2 regions of the Spirillospora sp. NPDC127506 genome follow, and region 2 is predicted to be linked to the other one. Evidence: riboswitches for the same ligand, from Rfam matches in the RefSeq annotation. Region 2 holds a riboswitch; the other holds the start of a gene.

Region 1 (6,461 bases), on a different contig from region 2:
CAGGGCCTCTCTCATTGGTGCGGCGGTGCACATTTCCCGCTGACCTGCGCATTCGCGGTGAATTCCAGCTGAAGGGCTCACTCCCGAGTGCGGAGGCGGGGTCGACGCCGGCTCCTTTCCGCGTTGACCGCCCGCGGCGGTCTTGAGCAGGGTTGACCCCTGCTCGGCCGAGCACGGCGGAGCGGACGCGCACGCGCGCGGAGATCACCGGCCGATCGGACCCTGGGGAACGGCGGCCGTGCGAGCCGAGGAGAAACGGGGGCGCGCCGATGAGCGGTCGGAAGAGCGGCGGGCCGCGCCGCACGATGGCGAAGGCGGCTTTCATCGTGCTCGCGTGCGCGGGGGCCTGCGCGGCGGGACGGGTGCTGGGCGGCGACTGGTACTGGGGCGGGTTCGCCGGCGCCATGGTGCTGATCGCGGCGATCGTGGGGCGCGGTGCGCGCCGTCCCTCGGTGCAGACAACGGTCAACGCGGCGGGCCGCGACATCAACACCACCAACGTGCGCAAAACCCGCCTCAACATCAACACGGGCGGGGTGACCGCCGTCCTGGGGGCGGTGCTCATCGTCGTCGTCGACGGCCTGCTCGTGGCGCACGTCTCGACGCAGGTTCCCGGGGGACGGTTCTACGAGCCGTCCGAACCGGTGCAGGCGGTCGGCGCTCCGGCCACGGCGCGCGCGCCGGTCTTTTTGCGCGACCTGCCGAGCAGCCAGCTGCACGAGCCCCAGACCGGCTGGTTCAGGCGCCGCGGCGCGCGCATCACCGGCCGGCCCTGCGCCAGGAGCGTCTACGTCGCGCTCAGTGTGATCGGCCGACCCGCCACCATCACTCTGACGACCGCCGCGAAATACTCGCGCTTCAAGGCGCTGGCGGGCGTCCCGGACGAGGATCCGCCCAACGTGACCATCGAATTCACCCTGCTGGGCGACGACAAGGTCGTGGCGACGAGGAACGCCGGCCCGCGCAAGCCCGCGGTCTTCGACGAGGACATCTCCCCCTACACCACGCTCAACCTGCGAACCGCCCTGATCGCGGCGGAGAACGGCACCGAGCCGCCGGACAAGTCGCACGACGCGGTCTGGGGCGACGCGCAGCTCGTGCCGTCCGGCGGCACGACCGACGGCTGCCTGAGCACGGGCTGAGCCCGGCGCCGCCCCCTCAGAAGATGATGAACATCATCCGGTAGCGGCCGCCCCGGTAGAGGTAGCGGGCGTAGAGGGCGGAGAGCCCGGCGATCAGGAGCCCGAGCAGACCGGTGCCGACCAGGTCGTGGGCGAGGAAGAACAGGCTCCCCATGAGGAGGAGCACGGTCACGCCGCACCAGTACCAGAAGTAGAACCCCATGTAGGTGGTGGCGGGCCGGGACGCGGGCGCACCGGGGCCGGGCGGGTGGACCGGCCGGCCACCCGTCTGGTACTGCCTGCCGTCGTCATGGGCCACGGCTGCTCCATTCATCGGTGGGTGAGGTGCCCTTCTCGCCGCCGAACGCGGCACCGGCCCGGGCGTTCAGGTCCCGGCCGGCGGGACCTGACCAGCCCACCAGGAGGCCGCTCCCTATGAACGAAAGGCTGGACACCTCTGGAATCCGCTGAATGTCCCGCAGGTCCGGCTCCCCGCCGTGGCGTAGATCACGGAGCCGAGCCGGGAGCGGCCGGGAACGCCCGCCGCGAGGGGCTTGGAGGCGTTGGCGGACAGGTGCGTCAGGGGGTTGAGCTGGGGGTTTGATTTTGCGGGAGTTTGCCTTGGCTTGGCGATCTGCGTTAGCTTGGCGCCCGGCAAGGCGCTCACCAGGCGTTCTTGTCCCGTCCGGCACACGGATGGACGGGCGACACGATCCACGTGTCGCGCGGCCCTGAGGCGGTCGCCTCGGAAGGGCCTTACAACATCAGCGCCGCTCTTTCGCCGCATGGGACAGGGGTCCCGTGCACGGGGCCGACGTGCCCTCAGGATCGCAGCGGCAACCGCCGAGTCCGCCGTCGCGCGGAGCCGGGGACCCACCCTCACTGGGGTGAATCGGCCTCTCCCATGGCCGTAGGGCGACTTCCACGCCCGAACCCGTCAGCTAACCCGGTAGGCGGCTCATGGAAGAAGGAGCCCCCCTTTGAAAGGCAAGCACAGCAAACGTTCGGGCCGTCGCGGCCTGAGCCCCAGCGCCAACGGCGCACTGGTCGGCCTCGCCGTGTTCGGTGTGGCGGCCACGACCGTGCACGCGGCGGACGCACCGGACGACGGCAGCGCCGCGGTCGCCGCCGTCCACACGGTTCCGAAACCGCGCAAGGCCGCGCCCGTCGAACGGGAGAAGGACGAGCGGTCGCGGGTCATCGAGCGGGCCAAGACGTGGAACCCGCACTCCGCGGACCGGGTGCCCTACAGCCAGACCGGCTACCGCGACGGCTACCGGAGGGACTGCTCGGGATTCGTCTCCATGGCCCTGCGGCTGCCGAAGCCGGGGCCGAACACGGTCGGGCTGACGTCGTCGCGGTACACCGAGCGCATCAAGATGTCGGAGCTCAAGAAGGGCGACCTCGTCATGGACGCCCAGGGCACCAACACCACGCGGCACGTCGTCATCTTCGAGAAGTGGGCCGACAAGGAGCACACGGAGTACTGGGCGTACGAGCAGCGGGGACGGTACGGCACCGACCACCGGACGCGCGACTACGGCCTGGACCCCGGCAGCGAGTACAAGGCCTACCGGCCGGTCAAGCTCAAGGACGCCTGACGAGCGTCCCGGCCCGGAGAGTGGGGCCGATCCCCCGCTCTCCGGGCGGTCCGGTCAGGTGTCGCGTATCGCCCTGATGGACTCCTTCAGGGAGCCGACGGTGGCCATGACCGCGGTCGGCTCGTAGCCGCAGTGCGCCATGCAGTTGGCGCAGCGCGGGTCCCGGCCCCGGCCGTAGGCGTCCCAGTCGGTCTCGTCGAGGAGTTCCTGGTAGGTCTGGGCGTAGCCGTCCGACATCAGGTAGCAGGGGCGCTGCCAGCCGAAGAGGGAGTAGGACGGGATCGCCCACGCCGTGCAGGGGAAGTCGACCTTGCCCTCCAGGAAGTCCAGGAAGAGCGGCGAGTGGTTGAGCCGCCAGCGCTTGCGGTTCCCGTCGGCGAACGCCTTGCTGAACAGCTCGCGGGTCTCCTGGACGCCGAGGAAGTGCTCCTGGTCGGGCGCCTTGTCGTAGGCGTACCCCGGCGAGATCATCATCTCGTCGACCTGCAGGTCGTCGTTCAGGTAGTTCATCACGTCGATGACGCTCTGCGGCGTGTCCGTGTTGAAGATCGTCGTGTTGGTGGTGACCCGGAACCCGCGCCGCTTGCACTCCTTCACGGCGGCGACGGCGGCGTCGAAGACGCCCTCCTTGCAGACGGACTCGTCGTGCCGCTCCCGCAGCCCGTCGATGTGCACCGCCCACGCGAAGTACGGCGACGGCTTGAACTTGTCGATGTGGCGGGGAATGAGCACCGCGTTGGTGCACAGGAAGACGAACTTCTTGCGCTTCACGAGCTCGTCCACGATCTCGTGGATCTTCGGGTGCATGAGCGGTTCACCGCCGGCGATGGACACCATCGGCGCGCCGCACTCCTCGATGGCGGCGACCGCCTGCTCGACCGGCATGCGCCTTTTCAGGACGTCGGCCGGATGCTGGATCTTCCCGCATCCCGCGCAGGCGAGGTTGCACGCGAACAGCGGTTCCAGCTCGACGATCAGGGGGAACTTCTCCCGGCCGCGGAGCTTGTTGCGGAGGATGTAGGTCCCGATGCGAAGGCTCTGGCGAAGCGGCATGCTCATTGTGTTCGGACCTCCTTTGGCAAGGTGAATTCGGTCGTCTCCACCGTGACCGTGTGCTCCTTGATCTCGACCGGCCCGAGCCCGCGCAGGACGTCGACGACCGCGTCCAGCACGGCCGGCGGGGCGGACGCGCCCGCGGTCAGGCCGACGACGCGGGCGCCCCTGAGCCGCCCGAGCGGGACGTCCGCGGGACCGTCGACGAGGACGGCGGGCGTGCCCCGGCTCTCGGCCACCTCGACGAGGCGGCGGGAGTTGGACGAGTTCGCCGAGCCGACGACGAGCACGAGGTCGCTGTCGCGGGCGACGCCGGCGACGGCCCGCTGCCGATTGGTGGTGGCGTAGCAGATGTCGTCGGTGTGCGGGCCGACCGCGTCCGGGAACCGGCCGGTGATGGCGGCCGCCACCTCGCCCGCCTCGTCGGCGGCGAGGGTGGTCTGGGTGAGGTAGGCGACGGGCCGGCCGGCCGGCAGGGACGCCACGTCGTCCGGCGTCTCGACCAGGACGGTCGAGGACGGCGCCTCGCCGAGGGTGCCCTCGACCTCCTCGTGCCCGGCGTGCCCGATCAGCGCGACCAGGTGACCGGAGGCGGCGAACCGCCGGGCCTCCGCGTGCACCTTGGACACGAGCGGGCAGGTCGCGTCGATGACCCGCAGCCCGCGCCGCCCGGCCTCGTCCCGGACGGCGGGCGCGACGCCGTGCGCCGAGAACACCGTCACCGAGCCGGGCGGCACCTCGTCGAGCTCGTCGACGAAGACGGCGCCGCGGCGGGCGAGGTCGTCCACCACATGGGTGTTGTGGACGATCTGCTTCCGCACGTAGACGGGCGGGCCGTGCAGGTCGAGCGCGCGCTCCACGATCTCGATGGCCCGTTCCACACCGGCGCAGAACGAGCGCGGCCCGGCGAGCAGCAGCCGGCGCGGGCCGGCGGCGGCCGCCCACTCGCGCAGCGCCGGGCCGACGGTGCGCAGCCGGCGCAGCGCGGCCGTCCCGCCGGTGAGCGTGGCGGGGCTGACCAGCGGGCGGCCGGGCGTGTCGACGATGGCGCGCACCACCGCGAACGGCCGGTCCCCCGCCGCGGCGGCCAGCTCCGCCGACTCCATGTCGGCGACCATCGCCCCGCCGGCGGCGAGGCGGGCGCGTTCCGCCCCGGAGACGATGTGGTCCACGGTGACCAGCGGCCCCCGGTGGACGGTGGCGCCGGTCGTCCGCTCCAGCAGCCCGGCGAGCGCCTCCGCCGTCCGGCACGGCACCGTCCCGGACGGGCCCCGCACCTCGGTGGCGACGAACAGGTCGCCGGGGCGGAGCCGCTCGTCCAGCGCGCCGCCGCAGCCGGCGACGGCGAGCGCGTCGTGCTCCGGGAGGCCCGCGGCGGCGGCCCGCGCCTTCGCCGGCCCCATCCCGGTGCGGACGACGCGCAGGCCGCCGCGGGCGACGGCGCGGGCCTCGACACCGAGCGCCGCGCAAACCACGAGCCCGCTCATGTGGCTCCCCTCAGGTAGCGGCCCAGGGCGCTGATCGGGAACACCAGCCGGTAGAGGTGGTAGTTGATGTAGAAGTCGCCGGGGAACCCGGTGCCGGTGAACTGGTCCTCGTCCCAGTTCCCGTCCGGGCGCTGGTTCTCCACGAGCCAGCGCACGCCGGCGTCCACCGCGGCGGAGCGCTCCCCGGCGGCCAGCAGCGCCAGCAGCGCCCACGCCGTCTGCGACGCGGTCGACTCGCCGCGCCCGATCCACGCGGGGTCGTCGTAGGAGCGCAGGTCCTCGCCCCAGCCGCCGTCGGGGTTCTGGTGCTCCTCCAGCCAGGCCACGGCGCGGCGGATCGCGGGCTTCTCCGGGCGGACCCCGGCGGCGATGAGCGCGGGCACCACGCCGCCCGTCCCGTACACGTGGTTGGCGCCCCAGCGCCCGAACCACGAGCCGTCCGCCTCCTGCGCCTTCAGCAGCCAGACGACGGCGCGCTTGACCACGGTCGACTCGGCGAGGCCCTCCTTGGCGAGCGCCTCGACGACGTGCGCGGTGACGTCCGCGGACGGCGGGTCGATGACGGCGCCGAAGTCGCAGAACGGCAGCTTGGTGCACAGCTCGCGGGTGTTGTCGGCGTCGAACGCGCCGTAGCCGCCGTCCTTCGACGCCATGCCCTCCAGCCACCGGACGGCCCGCTCGATGGGCGCCTCCGCCTCCGGCAGCGACACCCGGCGCAGCGCCATGATCGCCTCGGCGGTGTCGTCGGTGTCGGGGTAGACGTCGTTGTCGAACTCGAACGCCCATCCGCCCGGCGGGAGGCCGGGCCGGCGCACCGACCAGTCCCCCGGGCCCCGGACCTCCTCGCCGATGACCCAGCGCGCCGCGCGCACCAGCGCCGGGTCGTCGGGGGCGGCGCCGGCGTCGGCGAGCGCGTTCATCGCGAGGACGGTGTCCCAGACCGGCGACTGGCACGCCTCCAGCCGGCGGCCCCTCTCGTCCCGGATCGTGAACCGCTCCAGACCGGCGAGCCCGCGCTCGACGACCGGGTGGCCGAGGTCGTAGCCGAGGACGTTCAGCGCCATCAGCGAGTACACCCAGGGCGGCTGGATCCCGCCCCAGCAGCCGTCCGCCTCCTGCCGGGCGATGATCCAGTCGGCGGCGCGGCGCATCGCGGCCCGGCGCAGCGGGCGCACCGGCGCCTTCTCGTACACGTGCAG
Region 2 (6,461 bases):
TGGTCTTGCGGGCGGTCAGCCGGCGGCGCACGCTCGTCCCGATCCCCCGGGCGCGGCGCCAGGCGAGGCGTCCCGCCGGGGAGCGGGCGGCGCGCAGCGCGGCGGCCCCGGCGAGCCGCGCCCACGGGCTCGCCGTCTCCAGCGCGAAGGCCAGGTGCCCGCCGTCGGTGACGTAGGAGCGGAGCCGGTCCGCGGCGATCCGGGTCAGCCGGGGCCGGACGGGCAGGCCGACGCCCGCCAGCGACGGCGACCCGCGGCCCTCGCCGAGGCGGGTGACGATCTCCTCGCCGTCCGCCCGGACGCGGAGCCGCACGTCCCAGACGGGGTCGATGAACCCGACCGGCCGGATCCGCCGGGCCGGGTCGAGCTCGGCGCGCCACGCCAGCCGCTCCCCCTCGTGCCGGATCGCGGCGCGGGCCCGCGCCTTGCGCGCGCGGCGGCGCCGGTCGCAGAACTCCAGCGTGGCGGCCAGGTCCGCGTCCGGGGGGATCCGGCCGAGCGGGTTCAGCACGTGCCCGGCCAGGTGGAGGCGGCCGCCCCGCATCTCCAGCCGCGTCACCGTGTTCGCCGGGCGCACGTCCTTCAGCGGGCGGACGTGGAAGCCGAAGCCGGTCACGTCCAGGACCCGGCGGCCGAGGCTCCCCCGCGGCCGGTGCGCGCCCCAGAAGACCCGCCCGTCCCGCTCCACCAGCCGCGCGCGCAGTTCGGGCCGCTCGGCGGGCCGGTACTCGGCGGCGGCGAGCGCGGCCGCGTGGTCCCCCTCGCGGATCAGGTACGCGGCGATCGCGGGCATCGGGTTGGCCAGCTCGAAGACCCGCGGGTCGAGCTCGGCCAGGTACGCGGCCGCGAGATCGAGGAAGCGGTCCCGGTAGCCGGCGTCGCGGTCGCGCAGCTCCCGCAGGTAGAGCAGCAGGTCGTGGTTGACGAACTTCACGTCCTTGGCGCGCCGCAGCTCGTGCGCGCCGCGCAGCGTGAACAGCATGTCGATGCGCCGGTGGATCTCCAGCCGGTCGGCGAAGTTGGCCAGCTCGGCCCGCCGGTTGGAGATCGACGGCGCCGCCGTCCGCTGCCGGACGTGCCAGTGGTAGACGCGGTGCGGGATCAGCGCGGTCCGGCGGGCCGCCAGGTACGCCTCGGCGGTGAACAGCAGGTCCTCGTAGTGCAGCCGCTCGACGAACCGCAGCCCGTGCTCCTCCAGGAAGCCGCGCCGGTACGCCTTGTTGGTCGAGAGCGTGTCGTAGAGCAGGTCGGGGTTCTCGGCCAGGGACCCGTAGACGGCGCTGTTCCGGTAGAGCCACGGATACCAGGGGCGGATGCGCCCCTTCGCGCCCTCGGGGACGTCCAGGAAGATCCGGTCGCACAGCCCCGAGACCAGGTCGGCGCCGGTGCTCTCGGCGGCGGCGAGCAGGTTGAGGCAGGCGTGCCGGTCCAGCAGGTCGTCGCTGTCGAGGAACATCAGGTAGCGCCCGGCCGACGCCTCGATCCCGGTGTTGCGGGGACGGCCGCAGCCGCCGGAGTTGGCCGGCAGGTGCACGGCCCGGACCCGTCCCGGATGCGCGGCGGCGAGCCGGTCGGCGACCTCCCCCGTGCCGTCGGTGCTGGCGTCGTCCACGATCACGGTCTCCACGCCGCCGAGCGACTGCGCCAGCGACGAGGCGACCGCCCGGGGAAGCCGCCGGGCGTCGTTGTAGGCGATCACGACCACGCTGACATCCGGGCGCAGCCGCATGGGCATCCCTCCCGTTCCGCCGGGGACCGAGCCGGGCGCCGCGGGGCGCCGGCCGGACGCGCGTCCGCCAGGGATTCCTTTCCTGGAAAGCCTCAGTGAGGTCCAAGAGGGATCAAAGGCTGTCAACGCTTCGCATTACCCGACTTCACCGGAGACATGGGGGCAGACCGCCCGGAAAGCCCGAAGGCACCCGGCCGGGGAGCCGGGCGCCTTCGGGTGCGGGGAGGGTCAGGAGGCGTAGTCGGGGTAGCCGTAGCCCACGATCTGCGACTTGTCGCGGATCTTCTTCTCCACCTCGTTGTTGCTGTTGCCCTCGATGGTCTTGACCTTGCCGCCGCCGTTGTCCTTCACGACGAGGCCGACGTGGTCGATGTCACCGATGCCGCCCTTGGAGCCGTTCTGCCAGTCGAAGAACACGACGGCGCCCGGCTTGGGCTTGTGGCCCCAGCGGTCGGTCTTCTTGAACCAGCTGGCGTGCTGGACGGTGTAGGCGTCCCAGCCCATGTTCTTCACGCCGGTCTGGGCGCCGAGCCAGGAAACGAACATGTCGCACCACTGGGCGCCGTTGTAGGCCTTGACCGAGAAGCCGCCGTCGCGCTTGGCGGTGGCCTTGGCGTGCGGGGTCGAGACGTACCACTTGTGGAACTTGGTCTGACCGCCCTTGCCCTCGCTGATGCCGACCTGCTTCTGGGCCAGCTTGATGACCTCGGACGGCTTCACGTCGCGCGGCGGCACCTTGTAGCCGGCCTCGCGGGCCTCGGCCGCGCTCGTCTTCGCGGACGTCTGCGAGGCGGCGGCGCCCTTCGCGGCGGCGGCCTGGGCGGGCGCGTCGGCCGCGGCGCTGCCACCGGCGAGGGGGTTCAGCACGGCGAGCCCGACGGCGCCGGCGAGGACGGCCCCGACGGCGGCGCCGACGGCCTTGTCCTCGGACGAGAAGCGGTTGAGCGAAAGTCGATCGAAACGACCGGACATGCAGGGAATCTCCTTGTCTTCCATGGCGCCTACCGGGTTAGCTGACGGATTCGGGCATGGAAGCAGCCCTACGGCGCGGCTCTGGACGCGCCGATTCACCCCTGGAACGTTGGGTCCCCGGCTCCGTCCGGTCGTGGCGACCGGGACGGACTCGGCCTCGCACCGCGGACGCGGTGCTGACTATTCGGATTTGCCTCAGCGACTGGTCTCGGTGAGGGGGGCGCGCATCGTCGGGCGCGCATCGCGTGCGGGTGCCGCTCCGCGATCATCGGCCGCACTGGGCGCGGCCGGCGGCAACGCATGGGGCGCGCTGCGGGATTCGGATAGAAGGTAGCAACCTTCTCAAGAAAAGCAAACCAGGCACAAACCTCGGTTATGCCCGCTCAATGCCCTTCCAAGGATTCACCAACAGCGTCCGGCCCCGGGGTGTTCCCGATCTTTCCCCGACCGGCCCTCAGCCCTTTGCCCATGGGACTTACCGGCCGATGGGCAAAGGGTAAAGAACGCTCACCGGGCGAGGGCCGGCGCCCGGCGGACCGCCGCGCACCGGCCCTCGCCGCCGGTCACTATGAGTCGTACCTCACACGGGCGCCCCTCGCGGGCGGGCGCGTGGGGTCGGTCACTCGACGAGCAGGGCGAACAGGGTGGTGTCGTCCGCCGCCCGGTCGAACTCCATCCGCGCCAGCACCTCGTCCAGGGCCAGGTCCGGGCGCAGCGAGGAGTCCTGCAGGATCTCGGTGAGGCGGCCGATGCGCTCGTCCAGGTCCGCGTCCCTGCGCTCCACCAGGCCGTCGGTGTAGAGGAACAGCAGGTCCCCCGGGTGCAGGCGGGTGGTGATCGTCGTGTACTGCCAGGGCATCGCGCCGAGCATCGGGTCGCGGACCACCTCCAGCGGCGCCGCCCGGCCCTCCCGCACCAGGATCGGCGGCGGATGGCCCGCGCACGTCCACGCCAGCACCCGGCGGGACGGGTCGAAGTGCGCGACGATCGCCGTGCCCGTGGCGGGCGGGTCCATGGTGCCGACCAGCTCGTTCAGCCAGTCCACCAGCCGTCCCGCCGGCTCGCCCGTGCAGGCGAGGCCGAGCAGCCCGTTCCGGGTCCGCGCCATCGCCGCCGCCGCCGGGAGCCCGTGCCCGGCCGCGTCCCCGATGGCGAACAGCCCCCGGCCGTCCGGCAGCGCCCGGGTCGCGAACCAGTCCCCGCCGATGCGGGCGGTGCTCTCCGCCGCCAGGCTCCGGACCGCCATGCCGAGGCCCGGCAGCTGCTCCACCTCGTCCTCGTCCGGCAGGATCGCGCGGCGCAGCGTCACCGCCACCTTCCGCTCCTGCGCCGTCCGCGCCTGCTGCTTCAGCATCTGCCGGCGGGTCTCGGCGAGCGCCCGCTCCACGCCGCGCCGCCGGGTGATGTCCTGCGAGACGACATTGATCGAGATCGGCAGCCCGGAGTCGCCCAGCACCGGCTCGGCGAACAGCCACAGATGCCGCGGCGTCCCGTCCGGCCCGATCACCCGGTGCTCGGCCTCCACCGGCTCGCGGCGGGAGAACATCGTCTGGACGGCCTCCTCCACCAGCGGGAGGTCGTCGTCCGCCACGGCCTTCGGCAGGTCGTGCGGCATCGGCGGCACGTCGTCGGGGCCGAGGCCGTAGTTGGCGCGCATCTGCGGCGTCCAGTCCGCCTCGCCGGTGGCCAGGTCCCACTCGCCGAACCCGATCAGCGCCAGCCGCTCCACCCGCTCCAGCCGCCGCGCCACCCGGTCCTCGGCGAAGTGGTACCGCCACGTGACGCACACCCCGGTCGGCACCCGGACGCATCGCACGCTCATCCGGGACGACCTGGACAGGCCCCCCTGGGCGGTGGAGTACATGAACGAGGGGCGCTCCATCGGCGTCCCGGTCTCCAGCACCCTGGTGTACTCGTCGAAGAGCCCGCTGAGCGCGGCGCCCGGATCCGTGCGCAGCAGCCGCCGGCCGGTCAGCTCCTCCCGGCCCCGCCCGAACATGTCCCGCGTGGCGTCGTTGAGATCGGCGTAGAGGAAGTCGGCCACGGCCCCGTCGGGCCCCCTGACCGGCACCAGGTGGGCGCAGGAGTCGAGCGTCCCGTCCAGGAGCGCCCGCGCCACCGGATCGTCGCCCGCCTCGGCGAGGATCTCGGCGTCCCCGGAGGTGTCCTCGGCCGCCACCCGGCGCAGGACGTCCTCGGCGTCCGACAGGACGGCCTGGCGCTCGGCCGTGCCGCCCTCGGCCCGCGGCGCCCTCCGGTCCGCGACCACGGCCCCCACCGGCCCGCCGCCCCCGTCCTTGACCAGCACGGCCGCCGCCTCGGCGAGGTCGATGTCCAGATCGCGCGCGAGCCAGATCAGATGCTGCAGGGCCTCCCCCGGCGGGACGCCGAGCCGCCGGGCCAGCACGACCCGCGCCTCGGACAGCACCGCGCGGTCGTGCGCGGCGCCCCGCAGGTCCTCAAGGTCCGCAACGTGCACCCCGGGCTGGGTGCCCTCCGGTTCCGCCAACCCTGTGTCCCCCGTTCGGCGTCACTGCCCCTGGGAGAAAAAAGCTACATACGCCAGCGAAGGACTATTCGCCCATAGCCTGGTAAACAGTCCATATCTTTGCCCCGGTTTTCCGTTCCCGCCCGGACTCCACCGCTTCCGATGACCCACTCCGGACGGAACCCTTCCCGACCCTGTGACGCCCGTCACGCCGCCCGATAGACGTCCCTGGTCAGCGCCGTGATCCGCTTGGCCGCGGCCCGGAACGACGACCCCGCCGGCTGCAGCGTCAGCACCACGACGATCTTGTTCCCCACCACTCCCGTCGTGTGCAGCACTGGCCGCCCGAGCCCCAGATCGGGCCGCCACGCCGCGGGCCGCACCCCGCTCCCGCACGGCTCCGCCGGCACGTCCCCGAACCCCGACCACCCCTGCTTCACGGCCCACGGCCGCTTGATCGCCCGCGGGATCCCGAACGTCTGGTCGAACCCGTCCTTCCCGCACGGCGTCGACCGCCGCAACTGCGCGAGCACGAACTCCCGGTGCGCGCCCGGCGCCTTCTCCAGCAGGTACCGGTAGGTCTTCACCACGTCCCGCGCGCTCAGCGCCGTATACCCCCAGAACCCGGGCTTCTCCCTGGGCGGCGGCGCCGTCTCCTCCAGCCCGATCCGCCGCACCATCCGCTCGATGATCTTCCCCTGCCCGCCCCGCCGCCAGAACTCCGTCGCCGCCCGGTCGTCGCTCTCCCGGAGCATCGGCACCAGCAGCTCCCGGTCCGCCGCCGACACCCGATGCCGCTCCAGGTAGTCCAGCGCGATGAGGATCTTCACCACCGAGGCCGACCGGAACGTCCGCCGCGCCTCCCGCTCCAGCACCACCCGCCGCGCCTTGCGGTCGAACACCACATAGGAGGCCCGGACCCCCGCGGGCACCCGCACAACGGGCCGAGCCGACTCGGTCGCCTTCGGCGCCTCCGGCGTCTCCGACCCTTTCGCCGCCTCCGGCTCGCTCACCGGCCGCGCCCCTCCCCCGCACCCGGACACCACCCCGGCGCACACGACCCCGGCGAGCAAGCCCCGCAAAGACACCATCCGCCTTGCCTACCAGAGATCACCGCGCCCGTAACCCGGTACGCACGACCCCGCGGACTGCGCTACAGTAATCAGGCCCGCTCCGACGGGCACCGGGACGTGGCGCAGTTTGGCAGCGCACTTGACTGGGGGTCAAGGGGTCGTGGGTTCAAATCCCGCCGTCCCGACACAGAAACACCAG

Evidence for each region. A riboswitch is a leader RNA that binds a small molecule or an ion and turns the genes downstream of it on or off. The one in region 2 is predicted to bind cyclic di-AMP.
Region 1: linked by a shared signal. The riboswitch ahead of ABTW95_RS00825 (NlpC/P60 family protein) and the one ahead of ABTW95_RS07670 (CHAP domain-containing protein) in region 2 are both predicted to bind cyclic di-AMP.

The regions. Positions count from the first base shown of each region.
Region 1 is NZ_JBEORG010000001.1:188,160-194,620, reverse strand. It holds gene ABTW95_RS00835 (NPCBM/NEW2 domain-containing protein) at 270-1,142, shown strand; gene ABTW95_RS00830 (hypothetical protein) at 1,159-1,440, opposite strand; cyclic di-AMP (ydaO/yuaA leader) riboswitch at 1,953-2,093, shown strand; gene ABTW95_RS00825 (NlpC/P60 family protein) at 2,102-2,722, shown strand; gene hpnH (adenosyl-hopene transferase HpnH) at 2,777-3,781, opposite strand; gene ispH (4-hydroxy-3-methylbut-2-enyl diphosphate reductase) at 3,778-5,262, opposite strand; gene shc (squalene--hopene cyclase) at 5,259-6,461, opposite strand, start outside.
Region 2 is NZ_JBEORG010000005.1:102,635-109,095, forward strand. It holds gene ABTW95_RS07665 (bifunctional glycosyltransferase/CDP-glycerol:glycerophosphate glycerophosphotransferase) at 1-1,729, opposite strand, end outside; gene ABTW95_RS07670 (CHAP domain-containing protein) at 1,958-2,701, opposite strand; cyclic di-AMP (ydaO/yuaA leader) riboswitch at 2,713-2,850, opposite strand; gene ABTW95_RS07675 (SpoIIE family protein phosphatase) at 3,321-5,180, opposite strand; gene ABTW95_RS07680 (serine hydrolase) at 5,396-6,202, opposite strand; tRNA gene ABTW95_RS07685 (tRNA-Pro) at 6,374-6,447, shown strand.